DNA from 4 places in the Streptomyces sp. NPDC056628 genome. Region 3 is predicted to be linked to each of the others. Evidence: riboswitches for the same ligand, from Rfam matches in the RefSeq annotation. Region 3 holds a riboswitch; each other region holds the start of a gene.
What was found. A riboswitch is a leader RNA that binds a small molecule or an ion and turns the genes downstream of it on or off. The one in region 3 is predicted to bind cyclic di-AMP.
Positions count from the first base shown of each region.

Region 1: another riboswitch for cyclic di-AMP. It lies ahead of ACFRAC_RS33360 (peptidoglycan DD-metalloendopeptidase family protein); the one in region 3 lies ahead of ACFRAC_RS10995 (NlpC/P60 family protein).
Region 2: another riboswitch for cyclic di-AMP. It lies ahead of ACFRAC_RS17325 (M23 family metallopeptidase); the one in region 3 lies ahead of ACFRAC_RS10995 (NlpC/P60 family protein).
Region 4: another riboswitch for cyclic di-AMP. It lies ahead of ACFRAC_RS18385 (transglycosylase SLT domain-containing protein); the one in region 3 lies ahead of ACFRAC_RS10995 (NlpC/P60 family protein).

Region 1 covers NZ_JBHTWG010000047.1:22,440-27,905, reverse strand. Annotated here, with positions in the region: gene ACFRAC_RS33365 (SGNH/GDSL hydrolase family protein) at 1-394, opposite strand, end outside; gene ACFRAC_RS33360 (peptidoglycan DD-metalloendopeptidase family protein) at 692-1,618, opposite strand; cyclic di-AMP (ydaO/yuaA leader) riboswitch at 1,623-1,779, opposite strand; gene ACFRAC_RS33355 (tyrosine-protein phosphatase) at 2,362-3,159, shown strand; gene ACFRAC_RS33350 (DUF6126 family protein) at 3,175-3,297, opposite strand; gene ACFRAC_RS33345 (helix-turn-helix domain-containing protein) at 3,294-3,926, opposite strand; gene ACFRAC_RS33340 (aspartate aminotransferase family protein) at 4,012-5,397, opposite strand; gene dxs (1-deoxy-D-xylulose-5-phosphate synthase) at 5,394-5,466, opposite strand, start outside.
Region 2 covers NZ_JBHTWG010000012.1:49,866-55,331, reverse strand. Annotated here, with positions in the region: gene ACFRAC_RS17335 (M16 family metallopeptidase) at 1-1,197, shown strand, start outside; gene ACFRAC_RS17330 (M16 family metallopeptidase) at 1,194-2,582, shown strand; cyclic di-AMP (ydaO/yuaA leader) riboswitch at 2,796-2,959, shown strand; gene ACFRAC_RS17325 (M23 family metallopeptidase) at 2,972-3,757, shown strand; gene ACFRAC_RS17320 (GntR family transcriptional regulator) at 3,942-4,637, shown strand; gene ACFRAC_RS17315 (HPr family phosphocarrier protein) at 4,827-5,108, opposite strand; gene ACFRAC_RS17310 (GNAT family N-acetyltransferase) at 5,275-5,466, shown strand, end outside.
Region 3 covers NZ_JBHTWG010000006.1:79,008-84,473, reverse strand. Annotated here, with positions in the region: gene pcrA (DNA helicase PcrA) at 1-2,067, opposite strand, end outside; cyclic di-AMP (ydaO/yuaA leader) riboswitch at 2,410-2,569, shown strand; gene ACFRAC_RS10995 (NlpC/P60 family protein) at 2,578-3,729, shown strand; gene ACFRAC_RS10990 (MOSC domain-containing protein) at 3,779-4,321, shown strand; gene ACFRAC_RS10985 (tellurite resistance/C4-dicarboxylate transporter family protein) at 4,442-5,446, shown strand; gene ACFRAC_RS10980 (hypothetical protein) at 5,424-5,466, opposite strand, start outside.
Region 4 covers NZ_JBHTWG010000013.1:88,322-93,787, reverse strand. Annotated here, with positions in the region: gene ACFRAC_RS18400 (M56 family metallopeptidase) at 1-45, opposite strand, end outside; gene fahA (fumarylacetoacetase) at 228-1,448, opposite strand; gene ACFRAC_RS18390 (HAD family hydrolase) at 1,783-2,613, shown strand; gene ACFRAC_RS18385 (transglycosylase SLT domain-containing protein) at 2,663-3,397, opposite strand; cyclic di-AMP (ydaO/yuaA leader) riboswitch at 3,402-3,578, opposite strand; gene ACFRAC_RS18380 (polyprenyl synthetase family protein) at 4,356-5,366, shown strand.

The sequences.
Region 1 (5,466 bases), on a different contig from region 3:
CGCGCAGGTGCTTCAGCACGGGCACGCCACGGGTGTCGAAGCCCGTCGTCACCATCACGGTGCCCGCGGCCGAGGCGAGCCGGGCGACGGCCCGTTCGAACCGTTCGGCCACTTCGTCGGGGTCGGTGCCGGGCCGCAGGATGTCGTTGCCGCCCGCGCAGAACGACACGAGGTCCGGGGCGAATTCGACGGCCTTGGGGACCTGTTCCGCCACGATCTGGTCGAGCAGTCTGCCGCGCACGGCGAGGTTCGTGTACCGGAAGTCGCCCTCGGGCCGCCGGTCGGCCAGAAGGACCGCGAACCGGTCGGCCCAGCCGACGAACGCCCCGTCGGGGCCGGGGTCGCCGACGCCCTCGGTGAAGCTGTCCCCCACCGCGACGTACGACCCGATCACTGCTCTGCTGTCACTCTTCGAATCGTCTGTCACGTCGGGACATGATTCACCTTCCGATGTGACCTACGCGACCGTAGGAAGAGGTTGACGAACGGTGAGATAAGCCACTGCCAAAGCCTTCACCAAAGCCGGAATACGGCTCCTGGCCGGGACGTTGAGCGCCGAAACGCGACCCGTGCCCGCCCGGGACGGGCCGAAGGCCGGACCCCGGGGATCGGGGTCCGGCCTTCGGCTGCGTGTCAGGCAGGTGGTGCGCGTGCGTGTCAGGCAGGTGGTGCGCGCCGTGCGGTGGGGCGGTCAGCCGATGGCGACGCCCTTGGAGCGGAGGTAGGCCACCGGGTCCACGTCCGAGCCGTAGTCGGGCGTGGTGCGGATCTCGAAGTGCAGGTGGGGGCCGGTCACGTTGCCGGTCGCGCCGGAGAGGCCGATCTGCTGGCCCGCGGTCACCGTCTGGCCGCTGGAGACGGACAGCGAGGACAGGTGGGCGTACTGGGCGTAGTAGCCGTCGGCGAGCCGGATGACGACCTGGTTGCCGTACGCGCCGCCCCAGCCGGCGGAGACGACGGTGCCGGCGCCGACCGCCTTCAGGGGCGTGCCGGTGGCGGCGGAGAAGTCCACGCCGGTGTGGTAGCCGCTGGACCACATGCTGCCGGCGACCTTGTAGGAGGTGCCGACGGCGGCGGCGGACACCGGGGCGGTGAAGCCGTTGACGGTGCTCGCCTCGTCGGCGCTCTGCGCGGCCGTGGCGGCCTTCTTCGGCGCGGCGGCCTTCTTCGGCGCTGCGGGCTTCGCGGACGGCTCGGACGGGGAGGAGGACGGGGCCGACGCCTTGGGTGCGGCGGTCGCGGCGTTCTTGCCGATCGAGAGCTTCAGACCCGGGTGGATGAGCGACGGGTCGGCGCCGACGGCCTCGCGGTTGTCGGCGTAGAGCTTCTTCCAGCCGCCGCGGACGTCCTGCTCGTCGGCGATCTTCGCCAGGTAGTCGCCGCGCTTCACCTCGTAGGTGCGCGTCTTCTGGGCGGAGGTCTTCTGCGCCGGGGCCTTCTCGGCGGCGACCTGGACGGACTGGACCGCCTTCTCCGGGACGGACTGGCCGGTCGCGGCGTGGGCGCCGGTGGCCCCGATCAGCGGAAGCGCGAGAGCGGCGCCACCGGTTCCGGCGACGGCGATCGTCCGGGTGAAGCGCAGGGACTTGGGACGGCGATGCTTACCCTTGGCGGGCATGGCGAATTCCTCTCCGGCGCCTGCGAGGTGAGCTGTCGGGTGCGGGCTGGAGATGCCCGGCCGCGTCGGGACGCGGCTTGACCCCAAGCCTGTTCCGGGACCGGAACAGGCGATGTACCTGTGGGTCCCCCGCTCCTGCCGTGGACGGGTGAGTGTGCGCGGATTCCGGTCGGCGGCAGGATTCGGCGTCCGTCCGGATTGGTGGTGAACGTAAGCGAGAAAGACGCATGGGAACAAGTGAGGGGTTCCGACCGAATGCGCTCGTCTTGATCCCTTACGGGATTCACCGGTCACACTCCGTGTATTTCGAAGAGGTCGCCACCCTCGAATTCCCATAAGCGGCAGGCCGATTACGTGGACATGACGGGCGACGCACCGTCACGGATATGACGCTCCTCACGTGACGTCGCTCCAGGTTTCCTTATTTCAGAACGAGTTGGAATGAAGGCATCAATTCGGACAGAAAGCCTAGATGTGACGTCAACGGATATCCGGCACATCGAACCTTCGGCGCGAATCCGACCTGAATCCCAGAGGGAATCACCTCGCATCGGATGCGAATCGGGATAAAACATCCGTCATCGATGATGACATACGGCGACTTGCCCGTTTCAGGTCATTACTCCCCAGCTGTCGCCTGTGGACAACTGATTGGCGCGCACAGTCATGTCGTATCGTCAGAAGCGCACCTCGCCGGCCTCACCGCCGAGCCGCGCCGGCGGGGCCCACCGGGAGGAGCCCCCGTGACGCAGCAGATCCCGTCGACCGAGCCCGAACTGGCCGGTGTGCGCAACTTCCGCGACGTGGGCGGTCTGCCCACCGTGGACGGACGACGGGTGCGCCACGGCGTGCTGTTCCGCAGCGGCCACCTCGCCCACGCCACCCCTGAGGACGCCGCCTTCCTCGACTCGCTGGGGCTGCACACGATCTTCGACTTCCGCAACGCGGCGGACCAGAAGCTGGAGGGCCCCGACGTCGAGCTGCCGGGTGTCCGCAATGTGAACCTGCCGCTGTCCGACCCCGCGGACGGCGCGGAGTTCTGGAAGATGGTCCGCGACGGCGACCTCGACCAGTTGCGGGAGATCCTGGCGGACGGCAAGGGCGCGGCCCGGATGATCGCCTCCTACCGCTCCATCGTCACGGAGCGCACCGGCGAGCACTCACGGGTGCTGCACTCCCTGGTGGAGGACAGCGTCCCGGCGCTGATGCACTGCGCGGCCGGCAAGGACCGCGCCGGCCTGTCCATCGCGGTGACACTGCTCGCCGTCGGCGTCGAGCGGGAGGCGATCGTCGCCGACTATCTGAAGTCCAACGAGAAGCACCGCCGCTACAAGGTGCGGCGCGGCAGCAGCGCCCCCTCGGCGTACTCGCCCGAGGTCATGGAGCTGCTGAGCCCTCTCTTCGACGCACGGGCGGAGTACCTGAAGGCCGCCTTCGACACGATCGACGAGACGTGGGGCGACGTCGACACCTACCTGGAGCAGGGTCTGCGGCTCACCCCCGAGGCGCGGGAGCGCCTGCGGGAGCGGCTTCTCGACTGAGGGCGCGGGGTGCGCCTACTTCCCGCCGCCCGCCTCGAAGAGGAAGAAGACGAAGGCGGCGAAGACGTGCCCCACCGCGATGTAGATGATGAGCCGCACCCACAGGGCGCGCGGGAACTTCTCCTCCATGTCGGTCATGACGTCTCTCCAGGGGTGGGGCCCAGGCACAGGGTGGCCGTGGGGCTCTGCAACAGGGTGTGGACGAAGAGGAGCTCGGCGCCGCCGTCGTCCTCGGCGGCGAGCAGGTGCGGGGTGAGCGAGTCGAAGTGCGCGCTGTCCCCGGGGCCGAGGCGGTGCGTGGTGTCCCCGAGGCGCAGCCGCAGCCGCCCCTTGAGGACGTGGAGCCACTCCTCGCCGGGGTGCACGCGCACGATGTCGCCCTGCGAGCCGTACGGCACATGGACCCGGAGGGCCTGCATCCCGCGGCCGGGAACTCCGGCCTGCCAGTACGTCCAGCCGCCGGCGGCGGTGGGTTCCATGTCGGCGGCGCGCACGACGGCGTCCCGGTCGGGGACCCTCTCGCCGAGCAGCTCGCCGACCGTCGTACCGTAGATACGGGCGAGCGCCAGCAGCATCGGCAGCGACGGCTGCCGCTGCCCGGTCTCGAGCCGGGAGAGATGGGCGGCCGACAGCCCGGCGGCGCGGGCCGCACCCTCCAGGGTGAGGGCCGCCCGGCGGCGCAGGGCCCGCAGCTGCGGCGCGACGGCCGGCAGGGACTCGGCCGGCCCGGTCGCTCCGTCCCCGGGCTGGTTCTCGGGAGCGTTCATGCTCCCATTCAGCAGCAGACTTGCCTCACGGGCAAATTTTTTGCCTCAGGGGCAAAGCCCGCGTCGAGGGCGGGCCACCCCGCACTCATCTGTTGGCGACCGCCTGCTTGATCAGCGTCTTGCCGAAGTCCCACATGAGGCCTCCGCCGTGGTGGGCGTCGTCCATGACGTCCGTGAAGGCGTCGACGAACCGGTCCACCTCGCGTTCGCCGATGATCAACGGCGGGATCAGCTTGATGACCTCCAGGTGGTCCCCGGAGACCTGGGTGAGGATCCGGTGCCGCCGCAGCAGCGGCACGACCACCATCTGGGCGAACAGGCCCTTGCGCGCGGCCTGGAGCATCGTCCAGCGGCTGCGCAGCTTGAGCGAGTCCGGGCGGCCGAACTCGATGCCGATCATCAGGCCGCGTCCGCGCACGTCGGCGAGCAGCTCGTACTTGTCGGTGAGTGCGGCCAGCCGTGACTTCAGCAGCTCGCCGGTGGCCCGGACGCCCGCGACGATCTCCTCGTCCTCCATGACGGACAGGACGGCGAGCCCGGCCGCCATGGCCTGCGCGTTGGAGCCGAAGCTCGCCGAGTGGACGAGCACCCGGTCCATGGACGAGTAGACCTTCTTGAAGATCCAGTCCTTGCCGATCGTGGCGCCGACCGGCACATAGCCGCCGGAGAGCGCCTTGGCCACGCACACCAGGTCTGGTTCGACACCCTCCTCGTGCTGGTAGGCGTAGAAGGAGCCGGTGCGGCCGAGACCGGTCTGCACCTCGTCGGCGATGAGGAGCGCCTTGTGCCGGTGGAGCAGCTCCTGGGCGGCCCGCAGATAGCCGGGCGGGGCCTCGTGCACGCCCTTGCCCTGGATCGGTTCGACGATCAGCGCGGCCACGTCGCCCTTCCTCAGCTCCCGCGCCAGGGCGTCGAGGTCGCCGAGCGGGACGGCCGTGTCGGGCAGCAGCGGCGCGAAGCCGTCCCGGAAACCGGACTCGCCGTTGACGGACAGGGAGCCGGTGGTCAGCCCGTGGAAGGCGTGGTCGCAGTACAGCACCCTGGGCCGGCCCGTGACGAACCGCGCGAACTTCAGCGCGGTCTCCACCGCCTCCGTGCCGCTGTTGCCGAAGAACACCCGGTCCAGGTGGGGGCTGTGGGCGAGCAGCTTCTCCGCCAGCAGCCCGGGCAGCGGCTGGCAGTCGAAGCGGGTGAGGTCGGCGAGCTGGGCGTCCAGCACGTCGTGCAGCGCCTTGCGGACGACGGGGTGATGGCGGCCCAGGCCCATCACCCCGAACCCGGCGAGCATGTCGAGGTAGTCGTCGCCGTCGGCGTCCCAGAAATAGGCGCCCTCGGCCCGCTCGTAGACCTTGTCGAAGCCGATGGTGTGCAGCATGCGCGGGAGCTGGTGGTTGAGGTACCGGGTGTGCAGCTCGTAGCGCTCGGCTCCGCGCTCGGCGAGGAGTCTGCCGAGGTCGAACTCGGTGGTCATTCAGCTTTCTCCTTGACTGACGCGACGGGACGGCCCGCGGGGCGGCCGGCGTCCGCGGGGCCGCCGGCC
Region 2 (5,466 bases), on a different contig from region 3:
GGCCGTACCGGACTCGCCCACCTCTTCGAGCACCTGATGTTCCAGGGGTCGAACAGCGTGAAGGGCACGGGCCACTTCGAGCTCGTCCAGGGCGCGGGCGGCTCGCCCAACGGCACCACCAGCTTCGAGCGCACCAACTACTTCGAGACCATGCCCGCCCACCAGCTGGAGCTCGCGCTGTGGCTGGAGGCCGACCGCATGGGCAGCCTCCTGGTGGCGCTCGACGAGGAGGGCCTGGAGAACCAGCGCGACGTCGTGAAGAACGAGCGGCGCCAGCGCTACGACAACGTCCCGTACGGCACCGCCTTCGAGCGCCTGACCGCGATGTCGTACCCCGACGGGCACCCCTACCACCACACGCCGATCGGCTCGATGGCCGACCTCGACGCGGCGAGCCTGGAGGACGCGCGCGCGTTCTTCCGGACCTACTACGCGCCGAACAACGCCGTGCTGTCGGTCGTCGGCGACATCGACCCGGAGCAGACGCTGGCCTGGGTCGAGAAGTACTTCGGCTCCATCCCGTCCCACGACGGCAAGCCTGCTCCGCGCGACGGCTCGCTGCCCGACGTCATCGGCGAGGATTTGCGCGAGGTCGTCGAGGAGAACGTCCCCGCGCGCGCGATGATGGCCGCCTACCGCCTCCCGAGCGACGGCACCCGCGAGGCCGACGCCGCCGACCTGGCGCTGACCGTCCTCGGCGGCGGCGAGTCCTCCCGCCTCTACAACCGGCTCGTGCGGCGCGACCGTACGGCCGTGGCGGCCGGCTTCGGCCTGCTCCGCCTGGCCGGCGCGCCCTCCCTCGGCTGGCTGGACGTGAAGACCTCCGGTGACGTCGAGGTGCCCGTGATCGAGGCGGCCGTCGACGAGGAGCTCGCCCGCTTCGCCGCGGAGGGCCCCACCGCCGAGGAGATGGAGCGCGCGCAGGCCCAGCTGGAGCGCGAGTGGCTGGACCGGCTCGGCACCTGCGCCGGCCGCGCGGACGAACTGTGCCGGTACGCCGTCCTGTTCGGCGACCCGCAGCTCGCCTTCACCGCCGTGCGGCGCGTGCTCGACGTCACCGCCGAGGAGGTGCAGGCGGTCGCCCAGGCCCGGCTGCGCCCGGACAACCGCGCGGTGCTGGTGTACGAGCCGGTCGCCGGTGAGGCCGAGGACGCCCAAGCCCCCGCCACCGACGAGAACGAGGAGTCGGCGCAGTGACCGAGCTCGCCAGCATGGAGTTCCACCCGCAGCCCCAGGCCGGCGCGCCCCGGCCCTGGGCCTTCCCGGCCCCCGAGCGCGGCACCCTGGACAACGGCCTGACGGTGCTGCGCTGCCATCGCCCCGGCCAGCAGGTCGTCGCCGTCGAGGTCCTCCTCGACACCCCGCTCGACGCCGAGCCCGCGGGCCTGGACGGTATCGCCACGATCATGGCGCGGGCCCTGTCCGAGGGCACCGACAAGCACACCGCCGAGGAGTTCGCCGCCGAGCTGGAGCGCTGCGGCGCCACCCTCGACGCCTACGCCGACCACCCCGGCGTCCGCGTCAGCCTGGAGGTGCCGGTCTCCCGGCTGCCGAAGGCGCTGGACCTGCTCGCCGACGCGCTCCGGGCGCCGCTGTTCGCCGACGCCGAGGTGGAGCGCCTGGTGCGCAACCGTCTGGACGAGATCCCGCACGAGCTGGCCAACCCCTCGCGCCGGGCCGCCAAGGAGCTCGCCCGGCAGCTGTTCCCGGCGTCCTCGCGTATGTCCCGTCCGCGCCAGGGCACCGAGGAGACCGTCGCCGGCATCGACTCCGCGGGCGTACGCGCCTTCTTCGAGCGGCATGTGCGCCCCGCCACGTCCACGGTCGTGGTCGTCGGCGACCTCACCGACGTCGACCTCGACACCCTGCTCGGTGACAGCCTGGGCGCCTGGACGGGTTCGCAGGCCGAGCCGCGGCCCGTCCCGCCGGTCACCGCGGACGACACCGGGCGCGTCGTCATCGTGGACCGTCCCGGCGCCGTCCAGACGCAGCTGCTGATCGGCCGGATCGGCCCGGACCGGCACGACCGCGTGTGGCCTGCGCAGGTCCTCGGCACGTACTGCCTCGGCGGCACCCTCACCTCCCGCCTGGACAAGGTGCTGCGCGAGGAGAAGGGCTACACCTACGGCGTGCGCGCGTTCGGGCAGGTCCTGCGCTCCGCGCCGGACGGCACCGGCGCCTCGATGCTCGCCATCACCGGTTCCGTCGACACGCCCAACACCGGCCCCGCCCTGGACGACCTGTGGACCGTCCTGCGCGGGATCGCGGCCGACGGACTCACCGACGCCGAGCGGGACTTCGCCGTGCAGAATCTCGTCGGGGTGGCGCCGCTGAAGTACGAGACGGCCGCCGCCGTGGCGGGCACCCTGGCCGACCAGGTCGAGCAGTACCTGCCCGACGACTTCCAGGCGAAGCTGTACCAGCAGCTCGTCGCCACCGGAACCGTCGAGGCCACGGCCGCGGTCGTGAGCGCCTTCCCGGCGGACCGCCTCGTCACGGTTCTCGTCGGCGACGCCTCGGCGATCCGGGAGCCCGTCGAGGCCCTCGGCATCGGTGAAGTCACCGTCGTGACGGCCGAGTAGAGCACCCGCCGGCCCCGCGGCGGGCCGGCACGCGAGGAGAGCCCTGGTGACGGCAAAGTCACCAGGGCTCCCTTATGCCCGAATTGGGGCGGAGGTTGCCTGTCTGCCCTGTGGGATGCGCTACAAAAGCCGCGTTCCGTTTGGGAATTGAACGCGGCCCCGCTTAGCGTCATCCGGGCTGTCCGTCAGGCAGTGCGCCGCGCCCGCGGCACCGGACAGCCATCGCCGAGTCCCCGTACGGCGCGAGCCAGGGGAGCCGGGGACCCACCGCAGTCCCTGGGGTGAATCGGACGCCCGCGCAGCCGCGAGGGGGTCCGTAGGAGACCTTCCTGCTCCGAACCCGTCAGCTAACCCGGTAGGCGAGAGGGAAGGAAAGGACCAGCCACCACATGGCGTTCAGCTGCGCCACGGGGAAGAACCGCCCCTCCGGGAAGCACCGCAAGCCCGGCCGGTTCGAGCGCACCACGGCCCGTGCGGCCGGTGTCGCCGCCCTCACCGCCACCGGCGTCGTGGGCACCCTCGCCGCCCCCGCGCTGGCCGCCGAGCCCGCCGCGGGGCAGACCGGCCTCATCCCGGTCGTCGTCGTCGAGGACTCCATCGCCACCCAGATCGACGCGCAGGCCGCCGCCCAGGAGCGGGCCGCCGCCGAGGCCGCCGCCCGCAAGGAGGCCGCCCAGGAGGCCGCGCGACACAAGGCCGCCGAGAAGGCCAAGCAGGAGCGGGAGGTCAAGGAGCGCGCCGCGCGGGAGGCCGAGCGCAAGCGCCTGCTGTCCTACGTGGCCCCGATAGCCGGTTCGTACGTGTCCACCGCGTACCGGTCCGGCGGTGCCGTCTGGTCCTCCGGCAGCCACACCGGCATCGACTTCCACGCCGCCAGTGGCACCTCCGTGCACGCGGTCGGCGCGGGCACTGTCGTCGAGGCCGGCTGGGGCGGCGCCTACGGCAACAACGTCGTGATCAAGATGAACGACGGCACCTACACCCAGTACGGGCACCTGTCGTCGGTCGGCGTCTCGGTGGGCCAGACGGTCACCCCCGGCCAGCAGATCGGCCTGTCCGGCGCCACCGGCAACGTCACCGGGCCGCACCTGCACTTCGAGGCGCGCACCAGCGCCGAGTACGGCTCCGACATCGACCCGGTCGCCTACCTGCGCGCGCACGGCGTCGACCTCTGACGCCTCCGCCCTCCTTACCGCAGCCCCGGCTCCCGAGCCGGGGCTTTCGGTCTTTCTGGACAACGGCTGTCCAAAAAATATCCATGGATTCCGGCCCGCCGTCGGAAATTCACGCTTCTTGCCATAGAGTCGCTGAACACACGTCATTCGTCGACGTTTCACGGGCATTAAGGCGGAGGTCGGCATGCGTATTCCGGCGCACTCGGTGTGCACCGCGATCCGGGACGACATCGTCGCCGGTGTCCTGGAGCGCGGCGGCCGTCTCACGGAGGAAGTCCTCGCCCGCCGCTACGGCGTCTCCCGTGTCCCCGTGCGCGAGGCGCTGCGCACCCTGGAGGCGGAGGGCTTCGTGGTGACCCGCCGGCACGCGGGCGCGTGCGTGGCCGAGCCCACCGAGCAGGAGGCGGCCGACGTGCTGGAGATGCGCACTCTGCTGGAGCCGCTCGGCGCCGCCCGGGCCGCCCAGCGGCGCACGGAGGCCCATCTTAAGGTGCTGCGCGGCCTGGTCAGGCTGGGTCAGGAGCGGGCCAGGCGCGGCAACAGCGAGGATCTGCGCTCGCTGGGCGGCTGGTTCCACGAGACGCTGGCCCAGGCGTCCGGCAGCACCGCGCTGACCTCGACGCTGACCCAGCTGCGGCACAAGATCGCCTGGATGTTCGCCGTGGAGGCGCCCGCCGACCCGGTGGAGTCCTGGGCGGAGCACGGCGCGATCGTGGACGCGGTGGCGCGTGGCGACGGCGAACGCGCCCGCGCGCTCACCGCCCTGCACACCGAGCGCGGGCTGTCCGCGCACCGGCTGCGCTTCGGCTCCGGGGGCGACCGCGGGGAGCGTGTGAGGAATTCGCAACATGCCGTAAACATGCCGAGCCTGCGCAATTAACACAGGCGCCGTATACAAAGAAGAGCAATTCTGGGGCAGTGGATTTACGCTGCCCTTTTCCGGCTGTCCGGGAAATTCCGGAGCCCGCCGCCGTGAAATTCCACGCGAGCCGGCCGGGAAAGACGAAGCCGCGCCCGCCGGAAAGGCGGACGCGGCTTTTGTGCCGTGCGGGAGGCCCGCTCGGGCCGCTCAGACCGTCTCGGGCAGTTCCTCGAGGCCCTCGGCGACCAGCTTGGCCAGACGGTCGAGGGCGGCGTCCGCACCCTCGGCGTCGGAGGCGAGGACGATCTCCTCCCCGCCCTGGGCGCCGAGGCCCAGGACCGCCAGCATGGAGGCCGCGTTGACGGGGTTGCCGTCGGCCTTGGCGATGGTCACCGGGACGCCTGTGGCCGTGGCGGCCCGGACGAAGATGGAGGCGGGGCGGGCGTGGAGACCCTCGGCCCAGCCGACGTTGACGCGGCGCTCAGCCATGTGTTGCTGCCCTTCGGTGTTCAAGGTTGTCTAGACCAGTTTCCCACACCAGGGGTGCCCGGCGGAACGGCCCGGGTGCCGCTGCCTCGACGACCGCCGGACCCCGTGGGACGTCGGGAACAGCCTGCCTCGCGCCGGTGCCGTGCGCGAGCCGTAACCTGGCCCCATGCAGAGCGCCTCGGACCGGCACGTGTACCCCGCCCACTGGGAAGCCGACGTGGTGCTGCGCGACGGCGGCACCGCGCGCATCCGCCCCATCACCGTCGACGACGCCGAGCGCCTGGTCAGCTTCTACGAGCAGGTGTCGGACGAGTCGAAGTACTACCGCTTCTTCGCGCCCTACCCGCGCCTGTCCGCC
Region 3 (5,466 bases):
GCCGACGTACGCGAGCCGCCGCTCCTCCTCCAGCTCCTTGGCCTGGCCGAGGGCGCGCATGTGCGGGAAGACGCCGTCCTCCATGCCGGTGAGGAAGACGACCGGGAACTCCAGGCCCTTGGCGGTGTGGAGCGTCATCAGGGTGATGACTCCGGAGCCGTCCTCCTCCTCGTCCGGGATCTGGTCGGAGTCGGCGACGAGCGCGACCCGTTCCAGGAAGGCGGCGAGCCCGCCGGACTCCTCCCCCTCGGCCGACTCCTGCTCGAACTCCAGGGCCACGGCCGCGAGTTCCTGGAGGTTCTCGATCCGGGTCTCGTCCTGCGGGTCGGTGGAGGCCTGCAACTCGGCGAGGTACCCCGTCCGTTCCAGGACGGCCTCCAGGACCGTCGCCGGGCCCGCGCCGGACTCGACGATCGTGCGGAGCTCCTCCATCAGCGTGTTGAACCGCTTGACGGCGTTGGTCGACCGCGCGGCCATGCCGTACGCCTCGTCGACGCGCCGCAGGGCCTGCGGGAAGCTGATCTTCTCCCGCTGCGACAGGGCGTCGATCATGGCCTCGGCACGGTCGCCGATGCCGCGCTTGGGGACGTTCAGGATCCGGCGCAGCGGGACGGAGTCCTCGGGGTTGGCCAGGACCCGCAGGTAGGCCAGGACGTCCCGGACCTCCTTGCGCTCGTAGAAGCGCACACCGCCGACGACCTTGTACGGCAGCCCGACGCGGATGAAGACTTCCTCGAAGACACGGGACTGGGCGTTCGTCCGGTAGAAGACGGCGACGTCGCCGGCCTTCGCCTCCCCCGTGTCGGTCAGGCGGTCTATCTCGTCGGCGACGAACTGCGCCTCGTCGTGCTCGGTGTCCGCGACATAGCCGGTGATGCGGGCGCCCGCGCCCGCGTTGGTCCACAGGTTCTTGGGCCGGCGGGACTCGTTGCGCTCGATGACGGCGTTGGCGGCGCTGAGGATGGTCTGTGTGGAGCGGTAGTTCTGCTCCAGCAGGATCGTCGTCGCGTCCGGGTAGTCCTCCTCGAACTGGAGGATGTTGCGGATGGTGGCGCCCCGGAAGGCGTAGATCGACTGGTCGGCGTCACCCACCACGCACAGCTCGGCGGGCGGGACCTCGGCCTCGGCCTCGGGCGGTACGTCGACGGGGTGCTCGGACGTGCCGACCAGCTCGCGCACCAGCGCGTACTGCGCGTGGTTGGTGTCCTGGTACTCGTCCACCAGCACATGCCGGAACCGGCGGCGGTAGTGCTCGGCGACGTCCGGGAAGGCGCGCAGCAGATTGACCGTCGTCATGATCAGGTCGTCGAAGTCGAGGGCGTTGGCCTCCCGCAGCCGCGACTGGTACAGCGCGTACGCCTGGGCGAGGGTCTTCTCGAACCCGTCGGTGGCCTGGGCGGCGAAGTCCTCCTCGTCGATCAGCTCGTTCTTCAGGTTGCTGATCTTGGCGCTGAACGACTTGGGCGGGAACCGCTTCGGGTCGAGGTCGAGGTCCCGGCAGACGAGCGCCATCAGCCGCTTGCTGTCGGCGGCGTCGTAGATCGAGAACGAGGAGGTGAACCCGAGCCTCTTGCTCTCCCGGCGCAGGATGCGGACGCAGGCGCTGTGGAAGGTCATCACCCACATCGCGTTCGCCCGCGGTCCGACGAGCTGCTCGACGCGTTCCTTCATCTCGCCGGCGGCCTTGTTGGTGAAGGTGATCGCCAGGATCTGGCCCGGATGCACGTTCCGCTCGGCGAGCAGGTAGGCGATGCGGTGCGTGAGCACGCGCGTCTTGCCGGACCCGGCTCCGGCCACGATGAGCAGGGGGGTGCCAGAGTGGACGACGGCCGCGCGCTGGTTCTCGTTGAGCCCTTCCAGCAGCGCCGCGGCGTCGAGGGCCGGGCGCGGGGCGCCGTCGCGGTAGTAGGCGTCGCGGTCCGGCGGCACGTCGAACTTCCCGCCGAACAGATCGTCCGGAAGCGACTCCGGAGTGTGATCGTCCTCGGGCGGTGGCGGGTGCTCTTCCCCGTGGGCCCGTGGGGCCTGGAGGTCCGCCAGGAAGCTGTCGTCAAAGAGGCTGCTCATCGCTCTCCGAGTCTAGGCGGCCCCACCGACAACCGGCTGCCGCCTGGAGAACATCACACCTTCCGGGCCGATGCCCGGCCCGCCGATTACCGTTCGAAGTCATGCCATCACGTCACACACCGCCCGGCGCCAAGCAGTGGATATCGGCCCAGTAGGAACAAGATGCATCGATGGCCTCAGAACGGCATCAGTTGCCCGAGCCGCCCCCCTCCACCCGCCCCCCGGACCGAAGGTCACGAAAATGTATCGGGCATATCGCACATCAACCTTCACAGCGGCCACACCGGTTGGCTACCGTGCCGGGCAGGCCGTGCGACCCCCACCGGCGAACGACGCCGGGCCGTGCGGCCTCCGCCGAGTCCGGTGCATCCGGAGCCGGGGACCCACCGAACTTGGGGTGAATCGGCCCGACTCCCCGTCCCGGGAGCGGCCGTAGGGCAACCCTTCCGAACCACCCGCCCGAACCCGACAGCTAACCCGGTAGGCGGAGCATGGAAGGAGTCGCCTCCCTTGGCGTCGCACCGCAAGTCGCGTCCCTCCGGAACGCGCGTGGCAGGCATACGGACCCCCGCGCTGGCCACCGCGGCCCTCACCTCCGTGGCCCTGCTGTCCCAGACGGCACACGCGAACCCGTCCTCCGACGACAGGCCGAGCCTCGAAGAGGTCGAGAAGAAGGTCGACGACCTGTACCGCCAGGCGGAGTCGGCCACCGAGAAGTACAACGCGGCCAAGGAGAAGACGACCAAGCAGCGCAAGCGCGTCGACACCCTCCTCGACGACGTCGCCCGGCGCACGCAGAAACTCAACGACGCGCGCGAGGAGCTCGGCCGCAACGCCGCCGCCCAGTACCGCACCGGCGCCGCCGCCCCGGACACCGCGACGTTCCTCCTCGCGGACAGCCCCCAGGACTACTTCGACCAGTCCCAGCTGATGAGCCGCATGACGGGCCGTCAGAAGCAGTCGGTGGACGAGTACTTCACCGATCAGTCCGCGACGATGAAGAAGCGGCAGGAGGCCACCAGGAGCCTCGAGACGCTCACCGCGTCGCAGAAGGACCTGCGGACCGCCAAGTCCACCGTCCAGAAGAAGCTCGGGGACGCGCGTCGGCTGCTCTCCGAGCTGACCGCGCAGGAGAAGGCCCGCCTCGCCACGATCGAGAAGCGCAAGCAGGAAGAGGCCGCCCGCAAGGCCGAGGAGCTGGCCCGGCAGCAGGCGCAGGCCGAGCGCCGCCGCGAGGAGGCCGCACAGCGGCAGGAACAGGATCAGCGGGAGCAGGGCAGCACCGTCCCGGACGGGTCGTACGCCACGAGGGCCGGGAAGGCGCTGGCCTTCGCCCGCACCCAGATCGGCAAGCCGTACGTCTGGGGCGCCACCGGCCCCGGCTCCTACGACTGCTCCGGCCTCACCCAGGCCGCCTGGAAGGCCGCCGGCGTGGACATCCCGCGCGTCACCTACGACCAGGTCAGCGCGGGCACCACGGTCCCGCTGTCCAGCGCCCAGCCCGGTGACCTGGTCTTCTTCTACGACGACGTCACCCACGTGGGCCTCTACATCGGCAACGGCATGATGATCCACGCCCCGAAGCCCGGCGCGTACGTCCGCGAGGAGTCGATCTACTACGACGGCGAGTCGTCGATCCACAGTGTGGTCCGCCCGGCGTGAGGGCCGGGGCGAACGAGGGGGGGCCGTGTCCATGACGTCCACGACGTCCATGACCGGAGTCGTGACGGCGGTCAGCAGGAACGAGGTGTACTCGTTCACGAAGCCGAACCGGGAGAGCATCACACTGCTGGCGGGTCTGGGGGTGGACGGGGACGTCCACGCGGGGGTGACGGTGAAGCACCGCTCGCGCCTCGCCCAGGACCCCACGCAGCCGAACCTGCGCCAGGTGCACCTCATCCATGAGGAGCTCTTCGCCGAACTCGCCGAGGCGGAGTTCCGGGTGGCGCCCGGCGAGCTCGGGGAGAACGTCACCACGCGCGGCCTGGACCTGCTCGGACTTCCGGTGGGCACGCTGCTGCGCATCGGCGCCGAGGCGGTGGTCGAGGTCACCGGGCTGCGGAACCCGTGCCTGCAGATCGACCACTTCCAGGACGGGCTGCTCAAGCAGGTCGTGGGCCGCGACGAGGCCGGCCGCCTCCTGCGCAAGGCCGGAATCATGGGCGTCGTCGCGGAAGGCGGCGTGGTGCGACCCGGCGACGCGATCGACGTGGAGCTGCCGGACGGGCCGCACCGGCCGCTGGACCGGGTCTGAGGAACGGCCGCGGGAGGGCGTCGGCGAGTCCGGCTCCCCCGCGCGCCCTGCTCGTCGATTCACCCACCCCCCGCGCGCGCCCCCGCCCGCGCCCTGCGACGCGCTCCTTAGCATCGGCCCATGCCCGCCGCCACGCCCCCGCCCGCGTCCCCCCTGCCCGCCTGGTGGTCGCGCCGTCCCCCCGCCACCGGCGCCTCGGTCCTGGCCACCGGCATCATCTCGGTGGCCCTGCACCAGACGGGCCACGCGACCCTGTCCCGGATCGCCCTCGCCCTGGCGTGCGTCGCCTGGGCGGCCCTCGCCTGCGACCTCCTCGCCCGGCTCCGGTGGCACCGCTCCGCGTGGCTGAGGGAGGCGGTCACCCCGGCCTCGCTCTGCGCCGTCGCCGCGACCGCGGTGCTGGGCACCCGCTTCGCCGTGGCGGGCCGGCAGACCCTCGCCGAGGCGCTGCTGGCCCTCGCCTTCGTGCTCTGGCCGGGCCTGCTGTACGTCGTCGTGTGTCACTGGCGTCACGGGATGCCGGGGTCCGTCTTCCTCGGCTGCGTCGCCACCCAGGGGGTCGCCGTCCTCGCGGCCACCCTGGCCGCCACGGCGGAGGCGGCCTGGCTCGCGCACGCGGCCCTGGTGCTGTTCTGGCTCGGCCTGCTCCTGTACGCCGTGGCCCTGACCCGCTTCGACCGGCGGGAGGTCGTCCGCGGCCCCGGCGACCACTGGGTCGCGGGCGGCGCGCTCGCGATCTCCGCCCTGGCCGGTGCCCGGCTCCTCGCCGCCGACGGGTCCGGCCTGTATCTGTGGAACGACGACGACTTCGACGTGCTGCGCACGGTGACCTTCGCCCTGGTCGCCCTGGACATGGCCTGGTACGCCGTCCTGCTCGTCGCCGAGATCGCCCGGCCGAGGCCGCGCTACGACGTACGCCGCTGGTCGACCGTCTTCTCGATGGGCCTGTCGGCGGCGGCGTCGCTCTCCGTCTCCGCCACCCTGGACGTCCCGTGGCTGGAGGTTCCCGGCGAGGTCCTGCTGTGGATCGCGGTGGCGGTGTGGCTCGCGGTCGCCGCCGGCGCCGTACGCCACCACCTCGCGGCCGGTCCCCCGGCCGGCGTCACGTCCAGAGCACGGCGATGAAGATGTTGGCCAGGGTCAGC
Region 4 (5,466 bases), on a different contig from region 3:
GGCCGTCAGGCCGACGATGCTCAGCAGGAGCAGGCAGACGGTCATGCCAGGGGCTCCGGATCCTGGTCAGGGGACAGTGCGTGGGCGACGGTGCGAGGCGGCGGGCCGCGGGCACCCCGAGGGATGCGCTTCCCACCGCCAGCCAGTATGACGGTGCGGCCCGCGGCAGTCAGCGGGAAAGAGCCGACGGATCCACGGGCAGGCTCCGCCCACCCGGCGGCCGCGCCTCAGCCGGCCACGATCCGTCCGGTGACCTCGCCCAGGCCCACCCGCACATCGCCCGGGCCAGGGGCCCACGCGGTCAGAGTGACGACGTCGCCGTCCTCGAGGAACGTCCGCTTGCCGTCGGGGAGTTCCAGCGGATCGCGGCCGTTCCAGGTCAGCTCCAGGAGGGAACCGCGCTCACGCTCGGTGGGGCCGCTGACCGTGCCGGAGCCGTACAGGTCGCCGGTGCGCAGGGAGGCGCCGTTCACCGTCATGTGGGCGAGCTGCTGGGCGGCCGTCCAGTACATGGTGGAGAACGGGGGCTCGGAGACCACGTGGCCGTTGATCGCCACGGAGATGCGCAGGTCGTAGCCGCCGGGTTCGGTCTCGTCGCCGGAGTCGTCGAGGTACGGCAGCAGCGGGTGCGTGCGCTCGGGCGGCGCCGTCGTGGCCTCCTCCAGGGCGTCCAGCGGGGTGATCCAGGCCGACACCGACGTGGCGAAGGACTTGCCGAGGAACGGGCCGAGGGGGACGTACTCCCAGGCCTGGATGTCACGCGCCGACCAGTCGTTGAGCAGGCACAGGCCGAAGACGTGCTCACGGAAGTCGCTCAGCGGGACCGGCGCGCCCATCGCGGACGGCTTGCCCACGACGAAGCCGACCTCGGCCTCGATGTCCAGGCGGACGGACGGGCCGAAGACGGGGGCCGGGTCGGTGGGGGCCTTGCGCTGGCCCGAGGGCCGTACGACGTCCGTGCCGGAGACCACCACCGTGCCGGAGCGGCCGTGGTAGCCGATCGGCAGGTGCTTCCAGTTGGGGGTGAGGGAGTCCTCGGCATCCGGGCGGAAGATCTGGCCGACGTTCCGGGCGTGGTTCTCGGAGGCGTAGAAGTCGACGTAGTCCGCGACGTCGAACGGAAGGTGCAGCGTCACGGAGGAGAGCGGGTGGAACAGGTCCGCGATGGCCTCCTGGTGCGCCGGGACGGTCACCCAGGCGGTCAGCGCCCGCCGGACGTCCGACCAGGTGGTGCGGCCCGCGGCGAGCAGTGGGTTGAGCGACTCCTGGGCGAGCAGCGGGGCGTACGGCGAGTCGAGCGCCCGGGCCGCCCTCCCCGCGTCGAGGACGTGGTCGCCGAGCCGGACGCCCACCCGGCGCGCGGAGTCCGGGCCCGGGAGGGAGAAGACGCCGTACGGAAGGTTGTGCGCGCCGAAGGGGTCGCCCTCGGGGAGATCGAAGGGGGGCATGGGGTACTGCCTCACTCTCATACGCTCCGTAAGCCATGTGGTCGGGCCCACGTTACGGGTGAGGTGGCGGTCTTGGGCAGGGTGAATCCCGCGGGCAGGCGATCGGCTTCCCCCCAGCTTGCCGCGGTCGGCCGTCCCCCTCACCGGGCGAGCGGCCCCAACTCGGCGGCCGTAGCGCCCTCGAAGACCCCGCAGGGGCGAAACCGCCATAAACGGGCGCGAGTTGTGCGCGCTCGGACACAACTGGGACCGGAACGGGTGTCAACTCATGTGAACAGAGCAGCCGTCCGGTTCAGGTCGAGTCGATGGGGCTTCCTGTCCGTATTCTCTGATCATGGCCGCACCGATCGCATATTCACTCATCGCCACTGACCTGGACGGGACCCTCCTCCGAGGTGACGACACACTCTCCGACCGGTCCCTCGTGGCGCTCGCGCAGGCGGCGGTGGCCGGCGCCCAGCACCTCGTGGTCACGGGACGGCCGGCACCCAGGGTGCGGCCCCTCCTGGAGGTCATGGGCAGCAGGGGACTGGCGGTGTGCGGACAGGGCGCGCAGCTGTACGACGCCGGCCAGGACCGGCTGCTGTGGTCCATCACCCTGGAACGGGACCTGGCGGAGACCGCCCTCGGCAAGATCGAGGCCGAGGTGGGGCAGGTGTACGCGGCCGTCGACCAGGACGGAGTCGAGGGGCTCACGCTCATCGAGCCGGGTTATCTGATGCCCCACCCCACGCTGCCGGCGGTGCGGGTGCGGCATCGCGACGACCTGTGGTGCGAGCCGATCAGCAAGGTGCTGCTGCGCCATCCGACGCTGTCGGACGACGAGTTGGCGGTGACGGCCCGCGCGGTGGTGGGCTCGCTGGCGACGGTCACCATGTCGGGGCCGGGCACCGTCGAACTCCAGCCATGCGGCATCACGAAGGCGACGGGCCTCGCGCTCGCCGCCGAGCATCTCGGCCTGGGTCCGCACGAGACCATCGCCTTCGGGGACATGCCCAACGACATCCCCATGTTCGACTGGGCCGCCCACGGGGTGGCGATGGCCAACGCGCATCCCGAACTCAAGTCGGTCGCGGACGAGATCACCTTGTCCAACGAGGACGACGGCATCGCCGTCGTCCTCGAGAGACTGTTCGCCCGCAGCCTGGCCGAGTTCCCCTACTAGAGGATCCCTGCCGCAAGTTCCCCTACTGGAGGGGGAGAGCCGGCACGGCTCAGTAGGGGCCGTTCACGTTGTCGATCGAGCCGTAGCGAGCGGCCGCGTAGTTGCAGGCGGCCGTGATGTTCGCGACCGGGTCGAACGGGTCGTACGCGGTGCCCGGCACGTGGTACGTCGCGAAGGTGGGGTCGATGACCTGGAGGAGACCCTTGGACGGGGTGCCCGCGATCGCGTTGGAGTCCCAGTTGTTGATGGCGGCCGGGTTGCCCGACGACTCACGCATGATGTTGCGGTGGATGCCCTCGTAGGAACCGGGGATCCCCTTCTGCGCCATGATGTCGAGCGCCTCGCGGATCCAGCCGTCGAGGTTGTCGGCGTACGTCTTCGCGGAGGCCTGGGTGGCCTGGGCGACGGCGGACTCCTTGACGGGGGCGGACGCCGTGCTCGCCTTCGACGGCTCGGCCTTCTTCGTGCTCCGGACCTTCAGGTCGACACCCGGGTGGATCAGCCGGGGGTCGTCGCCGATGGCCTTGCGGTTGTCCTTGTAGAGCTGCCGCCAGCCGCCCTGGGCGTCGTAGCGGTCGGCGATCCCGTACAGGGTGTCGCCCTTCTTGGTGGTGTAGCTGACGGAGCCGACCGTGGCCACGGTGGGGGCCTTGGCGGGCTCGGCGGCGCTCGCGGTGGTCGCGCCCAGCAGGGGGAGCGCGAGAGCGGCGGTACCGGCTCCGGCGGCGATGACGCGCCGGGCGAACGGGCTGGTACGGGTGCGGCGGTGCTGGCCTCGGGACATGGCGCTGTTTCCTCTCCGGCGCCTGCGAGGTGAGCTGTCGGGTTCGGGCGGGAGATGCCCGGCCACGCCGCCGTAGGACGACGTGACTTCACCCCTAGCCGTCCCGGCGCGCCATCGAGGCGTGCGGTACGGCGACTTACCTGGGTCCCCCGCTCCTGCCGTGCGAGTGCGTTGTGTAGGTGGATGACTCGGGCGGCGGCAGGATTCGGCGTCCGCCCGACAGAGCGGGAACGTATGCGACAGCACATGTGTGGAACAAGTGCCGCAAGCACCTGACGTGCTAGTTGACCATGGTCTGAGGCGTATGAGGCGCTTGATCCTTTGCGGTTGCCAATTCTCAACTCGCTTTTGTGGCAAGGGGTCGACGGGCTCCGGCGGCGGAGGGGCCGATCTGGGGCCGCGTGACCCAACTCACGGCGATCACAACAGCGGCAAATCGGGCAATGATTCCAACTACCCTGTTATTGCCTACACGTGGAAAGCTCACCGTCAACGCGCCCATCTGCCCCTTGAGTCCGGAGAGTCCGTTTTGTGGGTGTGGAGCAAAAGGTGCGAAAGGGTGGCGACGCGCCCGGGGTGCCGGCGCGCAGGAACCTCGCCCTTCGTGTCGGTCGTTGAGGAGGCGTGGAGGCGTCCGGAGGGCGGGTCGGGGTAGACGGGGGCGGGGGTGTCGCGCGGGCCCGCGGTGCATCCCTCGAAGAGTCGAACGCAGTTTCGGTTCGGGAAAGGATGGGGGAGTGGGCGGCTACACACAGTGACGCGCCGATAAAACGATGAATGTCCGTCCTTATCGGGTGATCAAAAAACATACCGACCGTGAACCGATGTCGCCCGTGGTGGACGGGTGGGCGGCATCGGTGATCGAAACGTGACCGGATACGCTGACTTGAGTGATGGCAGCGACCTATCGACAAACCGTGTAACCAGCCGAAAGACACCAGCAGACAGGAGACCCCTCGTGACCGTCGTCGGGCCGTTCGGGCTGAGCGTGCGGGACCAGGCTCTGGAAGCCGATGTCCAGGCCGGATTGGCGGCTGTCGAGGAGGGACTGCTCGAAGCCACCAAGAGTGAGGTCCCCTTCATCACCGGAGCCGCCCAGCACCTGGTGCGGGCGGGCGGGAAGCGCTTCCGGCCGCTGCTGGTGATGCTCGCCGCGCGCTTCGGGGACCCGTATGCCCCGGGGATCGTGCCGTCGGCCGTGGTGGTGGAGCTGACCCATCTGGCGACGCTGTACCACGACGACGTGATGGACGAGGCCGAGGTCCGGCGCGGTGTCGACAGCGCGAACACCCGCTGGGGGAACTCCGTCGCGGTCCTCACCGGCGACTTCCTCTTCGCGCGCGCCTCGCACATCCTGGCCGACCTCGGGCCCGAGGCGGTGCGGGTGCAGGCGGAGGCGTTCGAGCGGCTGGTCACGGGCCAGATCCTGGAGACGGCCGGGCCGCAGGACGGCCGGGACCCCGTGGAGCACTACCTCGACGTGCTGAGCGGCAAGACCGGGTCGCTGGTGGCGGTCTCCTGCCGCTTCGGGGCGATGATGTCGGGCGCCGACGAGACCATGGTCGACGTGCTCACCCAGTACGGGGAGCGGCTCGGCGTCGCCTTCCAGCTCGCGGACGACGTCCTGGACATCGCGAGCGACTCCCACGAGTCCGGGAAGACGCCCGGCACCGATCTGCGCGAGGGCATCCCGACCCTGCCGGTGCTGCGGCTGCGGGAGCGCGCGGAGCGTCTGGGGCTGCCCGAGGACATCGCCCTGTGCGAGCTGCTGGACTCCGACCTGAGCGACGACGCCCGGCTCGCCGAGGCGCTGGCCGCCCTGCGTGAGCACCCGGCGCTGGAGCACGCCCGGCGGGACACGGTCCGCTACGCGGAGGACGCGCGCGCCGCGCTGGCGCCCCTGCCGGAGAACGACGCGAAGGCCGCCCTGATGGAGCTGTGCGACGCCGTCGTGCACCGGGCCGGCTGAAGCCCGGCGTCCCTGCCGCGGGACTGCCCCGCGGCCACCGTTCCTCTCCCCGCCTCACCCCCCGACCCCTACGGGTCGGGGGAGGTCCACCCCTGCGGCG